Regions from separate parts of the Peribacillus sp. NPDC096540 genome, predicted to be linked through region 1. Evidence: riboswitches for the same ligand, from Rfam matches in the RefSeq annotation. Region 1 holds a riboswitch; each other region holds the start of a gene.
What was found. Region 1 has a riboswitch for S-adenosylmethionine ahead of ACQKMR_RS23040 (methionine biosynthesis PLP-dependent protein). Riboswitches for the same ligand answer to the same signal wherever they lie in the genome.
Positions count from the first base shown of each region.

Region 1 (4,761 bases):
CGGGTAGGATAATATTGATTCCACTGCTCCAAGACTAACCGCAAAAACAGGAAGCTCGACAGTGTTGACAAATGAGCGGAAAATTTCTTCGCTTTCTAGTTCAAATGATAAAACTGCACCTGAACCAAGGGCCTGTCCTTCCTGGATTGCATGCTGTGGATGATCAGTAAGCCCAGGGTAATACACCTTTTTTACTAATGGCTGCTGTTTTAAGTAGTCAGCAATTTTTTCTGCTCCTTTTTGAGAATGTTCCATTCGTACAGACAAGGTTTTCAAACCTCTCATAACAAGCCAGGCATCCTGGACACCAAGTACCGCACCAAAGGAGTTTTGAAGGGAACCGAGTCTTTCAGCCAATTCAGGATCTTTTACGACAGCAAGACCAGCTACAACATCACTGTGTCCGGATAAAAACTTTGTCGCACTATGAAGGACAACATCCGCTCCTAAGTTCAGTGGTTTTTGTAGAGCTGGCGTCAAGAATGTATTATCGACAAAACTCAATGCGCCGACTTTTTTTGCAATATCACAGACTGCTTTAATATCGGTCACTTTAAGCAATGGATTTGATGGTGTTTCAATGTATATAGCTCTCGTATTAGGTTGAACGGCCGCTTTAACGCTTTCGAGGTCCGTCATATCAACGAAAGTATGCTCGATGTTGAAGCGGGTCAACACACTTGTAACCATCCGGAACGTTCCACCGTAAACATCTTCTGAGATGACGATATGGTCTCCAGCTGAAAGCAGAAGGAATGCAGTTGAAATGGCTGCCATACCTGATGAAAAGGCAAAACCGCGAGTACCTTCTTCAAGCTCAGCGATGATATCTTCAAGAGCTTCCCGTGTTGGATTTCCGCTCCTGCTGTAATCATACTTGCCGAATTGATCGATATCAGTTTGATGGAAAGTGGAAGCGTGCTGAATAGGGACGCTCACACCGCCTGTTGTCTGATCGAATTTATGCTGGTTATGAAGTAGTTTGGTTTCAAAACTGAAATCATGATTTGTCATCGTAGTGCCTCCCTTTTTACATGTGCAAATGCTTGTTGCAGGTCTTGAATTAAATCGTCGCTGTCTTCGATGCCAACCGAGAAGCGTAGTAGTCGATTACAAACCCCATTCGCTGTCCTAACTTCAAGAGGTATATCGGCATGTGTTTGTGTAGCCGGATAGGTGATGAAACTTTCAACGCCTCCAAGGCTTTCTGCAAATGAAATTAATGATAGTGATTGTAAAAATGGATTGACCGCTGCTTCATCAATAATACGGAAAGAAATCATACCACCTCTGCCCGGATACAAGACGTCCGTTACACATCCATGCTCGGATAAATAATCGACAAGGATTTTGGCGTTCTTTTCATGGCGTTCCATCCTTAGTGCCAGGGTTTTCATTCCGCGCATTAACAGCCATGAATCAAACGGGCTCAATACCGCTCCTGTACCATTATGATGGAAGGCAAGCGAATTACATAATTCCTCGCCTTTTGCTACGATTAGTCCGGCCAGAACATCATTATGACCACCGAGATACTTTGTAGCGCTATGGATCACAATATCGGCTCCAAGCATGATAGGCTGCTGTATAAGCGGTGTATAAAAAGTGTTATCAACAATCAACAGTAAATTAAATTGTTTGGCTAGTGCGGCAACAGCACTAATATCTGTTTGCTGCATTAGAGGGTTAGTAGGAGTTTCGATAAAGATGGCTTTTGTTTGAGGAGTAATAGCTTTTTCAATATCCTCTAAACAACAAGTGTTTACATAGTCACACTGTAAGCCCCATTTTTTAAAACCTTGTTCTAGCAAACGATATGTACCACCATATAGATCTTCGCTGACTATCCATGCATCGCCTGATTTAAATAAGGCTAGTATGGTGGAAATGGCAGCCATTCCTGAACTGCAGGCATATCCTTGGTCACCTCTTTCAAGGTTGGCGATGGATTGTTCTAAAAGTTGACGTGTTGGATTACCTGTCCTTGTGTAATCGAATCCAGTTGATTGGCCAATTCCTTCGTGGCGGAAAGCTGTCGAAAAGTAAACCGGCGGATTGACAGTTCCTGTCGCCGTTTCACTGCGATTACCTAGTTGAGCAAGATATGTTTCTGTTTTATACATAGTTTTCACTGCTCCTTTGTGTTTTATAAAATAAAAAAAAGTCTTCTTTAAGAAGAAGACTTGGGTAAGTATGTACGAGTCATTCTTCTTATCTTCCAAGTTCACAAACTTGTGGAATTAGCACCTTTTCATTGGTTTGAAACAAATGAAGGTTGCTGAGGTGTCATCGGGCCATTCCCTATACCTCTCTCGATAAGAGTTTAGATTATTCAATTTCTTTTGAATTTACTATATATATAAAGTACTGTCAAGAACATTCTGGGAAAATATTGCTCGATAATCCTTTATTGGTTAATTGGGACTAGCGTTGTCAAAACATGATTGGTCCAATAAAAAAGCCCTAAATTATGTGGAAACCGATTGTATAAGGTGTAGGGATTCTTTAAAGACTTTGATTAATTAAATGGATTTCTCTGGAAAATAGGAAGGGTTTTGTTCTGTTTTTTTGCTTTAAAATAATAAAGTTTGTACAATATATAGAGAGAAATATAATACGTCATTATTCATTTCATATACATAAGGTTTTCGGTGGATAGTGCAAACATAGGAGGAGAACACATGGAATACAGAATCGAACGAGATACGATGGGTGAAGTGAAAGTTCCTGCTGATAAGTATTGGGGAGCACAAACCGAGAGAAGCCGTAACAACTTCAAAATCGGTAATGAAAAAATGCCGATTGAATTAGTCCGTGCGTTTGCATACGTAAAGCAAGCGGCAGCTAAAGTGAACTATGACCTTGGTGATCTTTCAGAAGTGAAAAAGAATGCCATCGTTAAAATTTGTGGCGAAATTCTGGAAGGTACACTTGATGAACATTTCCCACTTGTGGTCTGGCAAACAGGCAGCGGCACGCAAAGTAATATGAACGTGAATGAAGTGGTCGCTAACAAAGGGAATGAATGGTTAAAAGAAAACGGTGAATCCGAAACACTTCACCCGAATGATGATGTCAACAAGGCGCAAAGCTCTAATGACACATTCCCAACGGCTATGCATATTGCGGCCTATATGGAAGTTGCTGAAAAATTAGTACCGGCGATTAAAGTACTTCGTGATACTTTTTCAGCAAAAGAAAAAGAATTCTGGGACCTTGTGAAAATTGGACGTACACATCTTCAAGACGCAACACCACTAACTTTAGGCCAAGAAATCTCTGGTTGGAAAGCTATGCTTGATAAAGACTTGATGATGATTGAAGAAAGCAGTCAAAAACTGTTGAATCTAGCACTAGGAGGTACAGCTGTAGGTACTGGGATCAATACGAAAAAAGAATTTCCAGGACTTTCTGCAAAACAAATTGCGGCGGATACAGGACATTCTTTTGTCACATCGGATAACAAGTTCCATGCATTAACAAGTCATAACGAAATTGTTTACGCTCATGGTGCATTAAAAGCATTAGCAGCGGACTTAATGAAAATTGCGAATGATGTTAGATGGTTGGCAAGCGGCCCAAGAAGCGGAATTGGTGAAATCGCCATTCCTGAAAATGAGCCAGGCAGCTCTATCATGCCAGGTAAAGTCAATCCTACACAAAGTGAAGCGCTGACAATGATCGCTACACAAATCGTTGGTAACGATGCTACAATCGGCTTTGCAGCAAGCCAAGGTAACTTCGAATTGAACGTATTCAAACCAGTTATCATCTATAACTTCCTACAAACTGTTAAATTATTGACAGAAGGCATTCACTCTTTCAATAATAATTGTGCGGTAGGCATTACAGCGAATGAAGATAAAATCAAAGAAAATGTTGACCGTTCACTTATGCTAGTAACAGCATTGAACCCGCATATCGGTTATGAAAAAGCAGCTAAAATTGCCAAAACTGCATTCAAAGACAACTCTACATTAAAAGAAGCAGCGTTGAAATTGGATTTTTTGACTGAGGATGAATTTAAAGCATGGGTAGATCCTGCTAACATGGTTAATAAATAATTGCCTATGATCACCCTCCCGTTGTTTTCAGGGAGGGTGTTTTAAAGTGTTAAAACAATAGAATAAACAAATAATGAATATATAAGTTTCAAGAACAGGAGTGAATACAATGGCTTTATGCCCGCTTTGCAACGGCCTCAGAAAAATTCATATGAATTGCCCGGAATGTGGCAGTGATCTTGATGATAAAGGAAAATTCATGGATTATGCGGATGGATACAGTGCATACATGGATATAGACACACTTAAGCAAAATGATGGATACCCGCAATCGCTCCAAAACGATCAATGCCCACACATAATGAAATGTTCTAAATGTGGACATGATGAAGTGGTACTTGTGCAGGAATAGATATAATAGAGTTCCAACCCTAGTTGAATATACACATAAAGACCCATCCGTGAATGGGTCTTTATGTGTATAGAATTTTAATATGAAGGTAACTTTAGACCATTCTCCATCTGTGATTCTTCTTCAGAAAAAATGCGCTGCTCGGACTCTTTATCAAAGAAGTGGGCTTTATTCATGTCTAGGGCAAGTTCGATATTATCACCTGCTTGGATAATGTGATTTGCATCTACGCGTGCGACGAAGTCTTGATCAGCGAATGTCGAGTAGAGCATAATCTCGGCTCCCATAAGTTCGGCAACATCGATTTGAGCCGTGAATGTAGTGGTTGGGGCCTCCATGATGTAA
Region 1 covers NZ_JBNNTG010000035.1:329-5,089, forward strand. The annotation lists gene metC (cystathionine beta-lyase) at 1-1,014, opposite strand, end outside; gene ACQKMR_RS23040 (methionine biosynthesis PLP-dependent protein) at 1,011-2,123, opposite strand; SAM riboswitch class I at 2,209-2,322, opposite strand; gene fumC (class II fumarate hydratase) at 2,682-4,064, shown strand; gene ACQKMR_RS23050 (hypothetical protein) at 4,174-4,416, shown strand; gene ACQKMR_RS23055 (ABC transporter ATP-binding protein) at 4,494-4,761, opposite strand, start outside.

Region 2 (4,761 bases), on a different contig from region 1:
TATCCAAATTTCCTTATCCATTCTTGATATCGCATCGATTAATCGCACACGAAACGTTCCAGTGCCTTCATCTTTTTGAAGTTTTGCAGCAGCAAGTTCCCCGGAAATGCTCATCGTTGAGATCCCGGCAACTGCCGCAGCATAGAAATTGTCTGTGACTCCGGAAAAAGTTCCGATAAGAGCAGTAGCCATGCAGCCAGTACCTGTAACATTCGTTAATAGAGGGTTCCCATTATCGATAACGGACGTATGTTTACCATCGCTAACAGCGTCTTTTGCTCCACTGACTACGACGACACAATTCAATTTATTAGCCGCACATGCTGCCAACTCAGCATTGCTAATCGCAAGTTCACCTGAATCCACTCCACGTGTAACGATATCCCCACCCAATAACCGATGGATTTCACTCGCATTTCCGCGGATGATTTGGAAGGTAACTTTCTTCAGGAGCTCTGCCACTTGTTCTGTACGATAGGAAGTGGCACCAACTCCCACTGGGTCCAAAATAACTGGGATATTCAGGGAATTCGCCGTCTTACCGGCAATCTCCATTGCTTCCAATGCTTTTTCATCAATCGTACCGAAGTTTAGGACCAGAGCATCAGCTAATTTGACCATATCCTCGACTTCTCTTGGACTAGATGTCATTACAGGTGAACCACCGATGGCAAGAGTGGCATTGGCACAGTCATTGACCGTAACAAAGTTAGTGATTTGGTGAACGAGCGGTTTACTTTCTCTTACCTGAAAGAATAAGTCTGATACGGAAACATTCATATTAAATCACTCCTTTCTTCTTTTGAAAATGAATAAAAATGATGGACGGGTCCGTGCCCCTTACCGAGTGAAAAGCTATTTCGTATGGCTTCAGAAATATATGTCTTGGCTTGTTCAATGGACTGTCCTAAAGGAAGTCCGTTTGCCAGATTGGATGTAATGGCGGATGACAGAGTACAGCCTGTCCCATGGGTGTTTTTTGTATGAATGCGTTCTCCTTTAATCCAGAAAAAGTCGGTTCCGTCATAAAAAAGATCATTTGGATTCCCTGCTGAATGGCCTCCTTTAAGTAAAACCGCTTTTGCGCCAAGTGCTTTAATTGATATACAAGCCTCGTAAAAATCTTGCTTCGTTCGAATCGACAAGCTAGTAAGGACTTCGGCTTCGGGTACATTCGGAGTTACAAGTGTTGCAAGCGGAAGCAATTCTGTTTTTAAGGCAGAGATAGCTCTTTCATCGAGCAAATGATGGCCGCTTTTGGAAATCATCACAGGATCAAGGATAACGATGGCGGGTAAGAAGGTTTTAAGAGACGCAGCGACTGTTTCAACTATATCTTTTGATCCAAGCATACCTATTTTTACTGCATCGACGTGTATATCTTCAAAGATAGCTGCAATTTGATCCGTGATAATAGCTGTATCGATAGCCTGTACTGAACGGACCTCCATTGTATTTTGTGCCGTTACAGCTGTTATGACAGACATACCAAAAACCCCATGTGCAGAAAATGTTTTTAAATCGGCTTGTATTCCCGCACCGCCCCCAGAGTCAGAGCCTGCGATGGTTAGAGCTGTTTTCATAAAAAAACCCCTTTATATAATGATTTTTCAAAAGTGTTTTTAATAATATGAATGCTAGAGTAGCACCCACAAACGAACTAAGTAGAAAAGCCGGTAAAAAACCGAAAAGAGCTGCTTTTTCCCCTAAAAATAGTACAGCGAGTGGGTAACAGGCAAGAGATCCTAGAATACCGGTCCCAAAAACTTCTCCTAAGCAAGCGAATTCCATGCTTTTCGTTCTGCGATAGAGAACGGCAGCCAAAAGGGCTCCAATCATGCTGCCAGGAAAGGCAAATATAGAACCGGTACCTACCATGTTTCTAATGATGGAAATTAAAAAAGCCTGTGTTACCGCATATGCTGGCCCCAATAAAACGGCTGTCATGACATTTGCCAGATGCTGAATAGGAAAGATTTTTGCAAATCCGGCCGGGATGAAAATAAATGAACTGGTTAGAGTCGTAATAGCCGCGATCATTGCAGTCAGCGTCATTTTCTTGATTGGATTCATCATCATGCCAACACCCTACAGTGGCCAATCATGCTCATTTTGAACCATATCCCAGAATAAATATTCATAACGGGAAGTCACCAAAAAATGCTTCTCTAATCTAAGAAGTTCTTTTTCAGGCATTCCTTCAGATAACTCTTCTAGCAATGCAATCAGCCACTTGTGAGCTTCACCAAATTCAGGAGATGAATATGATCTAATCCAATCAGCATAGCGATTGTTTTCCAATGCTTCACCATTTTGTTCTTTTAATAGCAAACCGATCTCATAATAATCCCAAGCGCATGGAAGGAGGCAGGCGATTAGGTCGGCCAAAGTCCCATGCTGAGCTGCATTTAGCATGTAACCCGTATAGGCTAGGGTGGTCGGAGTAGGTTCTGTATTTTCCAATTCCATTGAGCTGATTCCGAATTCCAAAGCATAATTCCGATGGATATCCATTTCTACTTGAAGGGTTTCATTCAAAATACTTGCAAACTTAGCCATTATTTCGAGATTATGAGCTTTGATGACTCCTAAAGCAAAGAGTTTGGAATAATCCATAAGGTAGATATAGTCCTGCTTTAGGTAATAGGCAAATTTCTTTTCTGAAAGCGTCCCATCTCCAATAGCCTGAACAAAGGGATGTGTATGGTTCCTTTTCCAGATTCCTTTTGCACGTTCATGAAGTCTATCACTGAAGGTTTCTAATTTGGTATTCTCCATGGTTCATCCTCCTTGAAATTTAAAATTTACTAAAATTGTAAAGTGTGCATACACTATCTGATCAATAAAAAAACCGCTCTCTGAAGGAAAGCGGCTGTTACCGAGGAAGAAGCAAATTCCTTCTTACAGCCTGCTTCCCTCCGCTGGTACGACCAGATCAGGTGCAAAGGGTTTAATTCTCAGCAAAAGAGCTCCCCTAGCAGTCTAAGTATTCATTTTTTCATCTAAAAAAAAACCGCTCCTGAAAAACGGAACGGGTAGATGGATAAAGTCATGTGTTTAAAGACGATATCGTCCACTTTCCTCCGCCGGTATGATCCAGTTCAGGTTCAAAGGGTCCGGAACAAATTCCATCTCAGTCTAAAAAAAGACTCCCCTAGTGGTGTTAATGTATGTAATTACTGACATCATATCAGAAAGCCAGGAAATTGCAACCCGAATTTGAATGGGGCACCTATCAAAAGAAGGGGGAACCGGGTAATTGACTTTTGAAGAATATTGGGATAAAATCATTTCTACATCTTTTATATATTGAATTCTTATCCAGAGAGGTGGAGGGACTTGGCCCAAAGAAACCTCGGCAGCAGACCCATTTTGGGAACTGTGCCACATCCAACAAGCATACGCTTGGAAGATAAGAAGAGCCGAACGGACTACTGTAAGCCTCTTCTTGAATTAGAAGTGGCTTTTATTTTTGTGAAATAACGTTTAGTGACATAATAGAAAAGGTAAATATAAATTGGTGGAAATGAAATCTATTACTGCAATTTAGCTCATATTAAATTGAGCTCATGAAGACAAGGGAAGGAGCCATTTACATGGCAGAATTATTTAAGAGAATTGAACAAAGGAAGGCATTGTTGATTGAAGAGTTATTGGCGAATGGAGTTTATAAAACCTCTGATGAAAGACATCTATATGATGTTCCATTAAAAGTGCTTGAAGATGAATATAAGATTGTAATTAATAGACCTAATATCGAGTCTCCTTCAGAGTGGATGACATAGTAAGAGTTCTTAGAATACTTTACTATCTTAAAATATTAATTAATCTGATCAATATTATTAAAGCATTCGCAGGGTATATGAGTGAATGCTTTTTTATTTTTGTCTAGAATCAATATGTCACAAAAAAGACACAAACAGGAAGTGAAATAGGCTTTTTGTCACATTTACCTTGTGTAATAACATATTTTAATTCCCATATATGGTTGATTTTAACTACTAATTTCATTATCATAAAAGGTGTAAGAAAATTGAATAAATAGGAAGTGACTATAGATGCCCCCACAGATAACCGTAGAAAGAATAGAAGAAAAGAGACGGGAAATGATTAAATTGGCAGCAGATTATGGTTTTACAAGCCTTCTAACTGTTCAAGCAAGTCAAGAATTGGATTCGCTGTTAAATGCTATAACAAATAAAAGAAAATCAGAATATTTTTCGTTTAAGAAAGTTCATAGTGATTATTAAATTTCGTCATTGACTTTAAAATAGATTCCTTCATTTAAACTAAAAAAGGCTACTGCTGAATGAAGGCAATAGCTTTTAAGTAATGAAATTCAAATATTAATTATTAATACGCTTACCAAGGATGACTAAATCCCGTTCAATACCATCAAGCTCGGCAACTTGAGGTAAATGCGCCCATTCTTCAAAACCAAATTTAGAAAAAAGTCTTAGGCTCGGTGTATTGTGAGCAAATATAAAACCAAGTAGTGTCTTAACACCTAATTTTGGACTCACTTCAATTGCCTTTTGAATCGAAATTTGTCCGATTCCTTTTCCCCGGAAATAATCATCAATATATATGGAGATCTCGGCAGTAGAATCATAGGCTGGCCTACCATAGAAAGATTGAAAACTCATCCATCCAGCTGTTTTTCCTTCGAATGTAATAATATATAGCGGTCGTCTTTCAGAATGATGTTCCTCAAACCATTTAAGCCTTGATTGCACTGAAACAGGTTCTGTATCTGCAGTG
Region 2 covers NZ_JBNNTG010000002.1:200,628-205,388, forward strand. The annotation lists gene thiM (hydroxyethylthiazole kinase) at 1-780, opposite strand, end outside; gene thiD (bifunctional hydroxymethylpyrimidine kinase/phosphomethylpyrimidine kinase) at 777-1,583, opposite strand; gene thiW (energy coupling factor transporter S component ThiW) at 1,552-2,073, opposite strand; gene tenA (thiaminase II) at 2,089-2,778, opposite strand; TPP riboswitch at 2,897-2,986, opposite strand; TPP riboswitch at 3,062-3,166, opposite strand; SAM riboswitch class I at 3,315-3,419, shown strand; gene ACQKMR_RS03055 (Fur-regulated basic protein FbpA) at 3,597-3,785, shown strand; gene ACQKMR_RS03060 (Spo0E family sporulation regulatory protein-aspartic acid phosphatase) at 4,059-4,250, shown strand; gene ACQKMR_RS03065 (N-acetyltransferase family protein) at 4,347-4,761, opposite strand, start outside.
Region 2: another riboswitch for S-adenosylmethionine. It lies ahead of ACQKMR_RS03055 (Fur-regulated basic protein FbpA); the one in region 1 lies ahead of ACQKMR_RS23040 (methionine biosynthesis PLP-dependent protein).

Region 3 (4,761 bases), on a different contig from region 1:
TGTGAAAAAAACGAAACAGCTGAAAAGCCAGTTAACTAAAAAGCCAAATAACCAACGTAAGCGTACAGGGGTATAATCCCAATTTGTCAAAGGACAATTACTGTTCGGTGCATATCAGAGAGCAGTTACCTTTCATGAATAAAGGTACTGCTTTTTTTATATGAACTTTCAAATAGGAATTTATTATTAGGGATAGGATTTACTTTCGCTTATAGGAAGTATTCAGGTGAATTTTTTTGTTTTTACTACTTATAGGTAGTTTATGGTCGGGAATTCTGGTAATTTAATGGTATAAGAATTGTTCCCTCCTACCTCTTCGGATATTGGCAAAACTAAATAAAACATATTTTTACAAAAGTAGAAATTACTTCTCAGGTCTTTATATTAAATTCATTACAAATTTATTAGTTTCTGTTTTAAAATTGTAAGAGTCATGACATGTTGTTACCATATTGTTTTGTTAAAATAATATTTTAAAGGTTTTAAAAATAATTTTCTTAACTAAAGGAACCTATAAATCTCTTTTCGTAGACAAAGTCTTGAGAAAAGTTATTATTCGATTTTCATAAAGACTTAACAAATCGATGATTATCCTTTAATTGAAAATATGAAATATATCGGGGGAATAAAGATGGATGAACGACTGATTGGAAAAAAATTTTATGAAACAATTATTGAGGATACAGGCAAGCATCCAATTCAAGCACTAGGTGAAATGTTTCTCGTGGAACAAAAAAAGGAAAGAGCGGATTTAACTGCAGTACGGTTTGCTCAAGGAGAAGTGTACTTCCAGCATCATGACTATGAAGCAGCCATTTTTAAGTGGGAAAACATAGAGGGTGAACTCAGTTCATGGGCGAAGAAGAATATTGCTGATGCTTATTTTGAACTAGAGATGTATTCGACCGCAGAGGATATCTATAAATCCGTCAGTACGGATGAAGCTGTATTGAAAACGGAAGTCCTTCTACAGCTTTTCTCTCTTTACATAGTAGAATCAAGAAATGATTTGGCATCTAAAGTTGCTAAGGAAGCAGTCGACTTTCAACCTGATTACCCGAATGTCACGGCAATTGCACGCTCCTTCTTTGAAGAACAAAAGGATTGGAACAGTGCTGTAGTTTTAGCCGCGAATGAAAGTATCCGTACGGAATCAATGATTTGGTTTGATGTTCTGAAAACGTATATCCAGCAGGGTGTTGCTCAATCGATGGCTCCGGATTATTTCTCAAATGTTCTCGGGGCTTTATATAACCTTGATCAGGATCGTTTTGAGAAAATGACGGTTGCACTTTGGAAAAATTATAAATATACAGATTCCTACTTTGAATGGCTTAAAGTCATTAATAATTTGATAGATGGCATTGAATTACATCCAGGCGATGTATGGGATGAGCTTTCTGTCTATTACCGGGATGCTTATGCCGGCTTGCTTGAAGGAACACACTTAATCAAAGATTTGAGTCCTGTTGTGCCGAGATTGTTGGAAAATTGGTTAAAAATCGCGGATGGAGAGCTTTCGTTATTTGCAGCGGCGTCCGTTCTGTCATGGAATGAAATTTTCCCTGATACAATTAATGCACTGGTTGTTCAGGATGCGGAAAGTCTATTAGCAAAATCGCCTAAATTGGGAGGCGGATTGGAAGCGGGCGAAAAACTGTTCAATTCCATTATTCAGTGGGCTGAAGAGAATAACTTAACAGTTGGCAATAAGCTGAAGTGGATGGTAGACGGACTTAAGGATACCGAAAATTTCAATCTTCTTCTTGTGGGAAGCACAGGCAATGGCAAGACATCCTTTATTCAGTCACTTGCTGGAGAGAGTATTGCTGCCGAAGACCATTCGTCCCTTGTCAGTGTCAAAGATGGGGATAATTTGGAAATCTATGAAATTACAGATACTGATCACAAAGTCGTTGGTGAGTTAACCGAATTGGATGAAACACGACGCCAACGTGGAACCATTGTCGACGTGACCCTTATTAGTGACTATCTAAGAAATAATCGTCTGCGTTTACTTGATACACCAGGGTTCAATGGGGAAAAAAGTGTAGATTCTGATTTCCAAGGGTATTTACAAGGCAGCGATGGACTGATGTTTGTTCTCGATGCACGTGCACCTTTCACCGGTAGTGAACGAGATTTGTTATTGGAAATTCAAATGATGGCACCGAAGCTTCCGATTCATTTCTTACTAAATAAGATGGATACGATTTACAGTGACCAAGTCGCAGTCCGCATGGAAGATGAAACATGGGATAAAGTGAATGCGTATTTCCCGAACGCAAAAGTATTTGCTTTCTCCAAACTTTATGACAGCAAACAGCAGTTAAAGGACCTTTCATCCTTCCTTGATTCGAATTATCAAACTGATAATTGGAAGGAAAGAAGATCTGAGAAGATTCTTGCATTCACTCGCAAAACGTTATCTTACCTGCTAGAAAAACGGGCAGCTAATGAGCGGAAATGCGAGCACTCCATTTCTTGGAATGAGCAGATGGAAGTCAAATTGAATGGAGCCGTCAATCAACTGGCTGATTTGGAAAAAGAAAAAAGTGAAAATATCATAAGGTCGTATCGTTCAATTAAAGAAGAAGTGAAAAATCAGCTTTCTTCAAGAATCCCTGAATTACTGAGAGAATGTTCTAAATCATTAACGGAAAGTAGCGATTTTAGCCAAGTTCATATACAGTTGAACGAAGAAATGAATGAGCAGATTCAGGCATATATCTCAGACAAGATTATGCCGCAATATTACCGTTCTCTACAAGATTGGATTGCTACATCCCAGTTGGAATTTACACAAATTCAACAGTTTATGGATGAGATGAGTGCAGGGTTCAATGAATTGTACAAAGAAGAGCGGATTACACTTGCCGGAGACTTTAGAGTTTTGGATGACTGGCGCCGTGATGCGGATCGGATGACAAGCAGTATCCGCATTGAAAACGTTAATATTTTATTACGCCGGACACCATCACAATTGCTGCTTAAAGGGGCAGGGAAACTGTTTGGAGCTATTCCACAAAATAAAACTAATATGTACAACCGTTATAAGAAGTACTTAGAAAATGAAGACTACCAGGATGTCGCAGAGATGATCAGTGAACGTTTCCTTACACAATTCGGGTTGTTTGAAAAATCTTTGGATCGAGATATCTCACTTTTCTATCGCAGTTCATTTGCCTTACTTCAAAAAACGATAGAACAAACACAGACGGAAATCAAAGACCATCAGGCAGCACTGGAGCATATGAGAGAAAATCCGGAAGTATACCGTGACCCGATTACTCTGTTTGAAGTGAAACTGCGTCAGTTAGAGAGACTTGAAAAAATCGAGAAAAAGCGTCTGGCTAAGCTACAAAGAAAATAAGTGTAGTAAGCAACATTTTAAATATTCAAAAATCTATTGACTTTACGACTATATCCCTATAAAGTGATAATTACGAAAAACGTAACACAATATATTCTCTTATCAAGAGTGGCGGAGGGACTGGCCCTAAGATGCCCAGCAACCGTTCCATTAGGAATTGGTGCTAAATCCTGCAAAACAGAAATGTTTTGACAGATAAGAGAGGGACAAGTCTGCAAATCAGCTGATTAAACCTCTCTATTCTAGAGAGGTTTTTATTTTGGGATTTACACCAACCTGACTGATAAGATTAATGTGTAAAAAATAGGGGGGAACTACAATGAGGAAGTCAATTTTTAAAAGGGTTTTCGTTTCGGTCATAGCTTCGGCTTTGCTTTTAACGGGCTGCTCTTCAGGACAAAGTTCAACAGAATCAAAGAAGGATGAAAAAGTATCTTTTAAAAATGTTCCAGAACGATTTGCAAAAGGGGAAGGTGCCAAAATCAAAGTCATTCGTAAAATTGGCGGAGATGATCATACTGCGCAATATTTAGCTGGAGCGAAGGAAGAAGGAGAAGCATTAGGTTTTCAAGTGGATACGTATACAGCGAATGGCGATACGGCTAAATTCCATGATGCAATCGCCCAGGCTTTACAGGAAGATTATGATGGCTATATCATCTCCCATGGTGATGATGCAGCAACGGTGAATGACGTTCAAAAGTTGGTTGATGCAGGAAAAAGCGTTGTCACATTCGACTCTATTAACGACTTATCTAAAATTGACGGTGTGACATTAACTTCACAGGATGATGAAGCATTGGCAACTCTGGCTTTTGATAAATTGATAGAAGAACAAAAAGGTGAAGCGGCGATTGCATACCTGTGGGTAGATGGTTTCCCACCAATGGTGAGAAGAAATGCGGTGTATCAGGAAAAATTAAAAGAAAATCCCGGGATTAAAGAAGTCGAAAGATTCGGAATAGCATCTGCAGATACTTCGGTTCAGACACAAAATGCAGTAGCCGCAATGTTGAATAAATATCCCAAAGGTAAACTAGATGCGATTTTCGCAACATGGGATGCATTCGCTATCGGAGCAGCTCGTGCGATTAAAGAAGCTGGCCGCGATGAAGTGAAGATATACGGAATCGACGTATCTAATGCTGATCTACAGGAGATTCAAGCGAAAGGCAGTTCATGGTCTTACACAGCAGCTGTCGATCCGAAGTTGATTGGTGCAGTGAATATGAGGATTTTGGCAAAAAAATTAGCGGGTGAAGAAACACCGCAAACATATGACTTAGAAGCTTCACTTATTTCACAAGAGCAGATTCAAGCTTCAAAAGAAGCGGTCAACATGGCCAACTTGTCTGGTATTGTCGAAGGATGGGGAGTATCAACGGAAT
Region 3 covers NZ_JBNNTG010000006.1:27,954-32,714, forward strand. The annotation lists gene ACQKMR_RS08065 (hypothetical protein) at 1-76, shown strand, start outside; gene ACQKMR_RS08070 (GTP-binding protein) at 632-3,373, shown strand; SAM riboswitch class I at 3,470-3,575, shown strand; gene ACQKMR_RS08075 (sugar ABC transporter substrate-binding protein) at 3,693-4,761, shown strand, end outside.
Region 3: another riboswitch for S-adenosylmethionine. It lies ahead of ACQKMR_RS08075 (sugar ABC transporter substrate-binding protein); the one in region 1 lies ahead of ACQKMR_RS23040 (methionine biosynthesis PLP-dependent protein).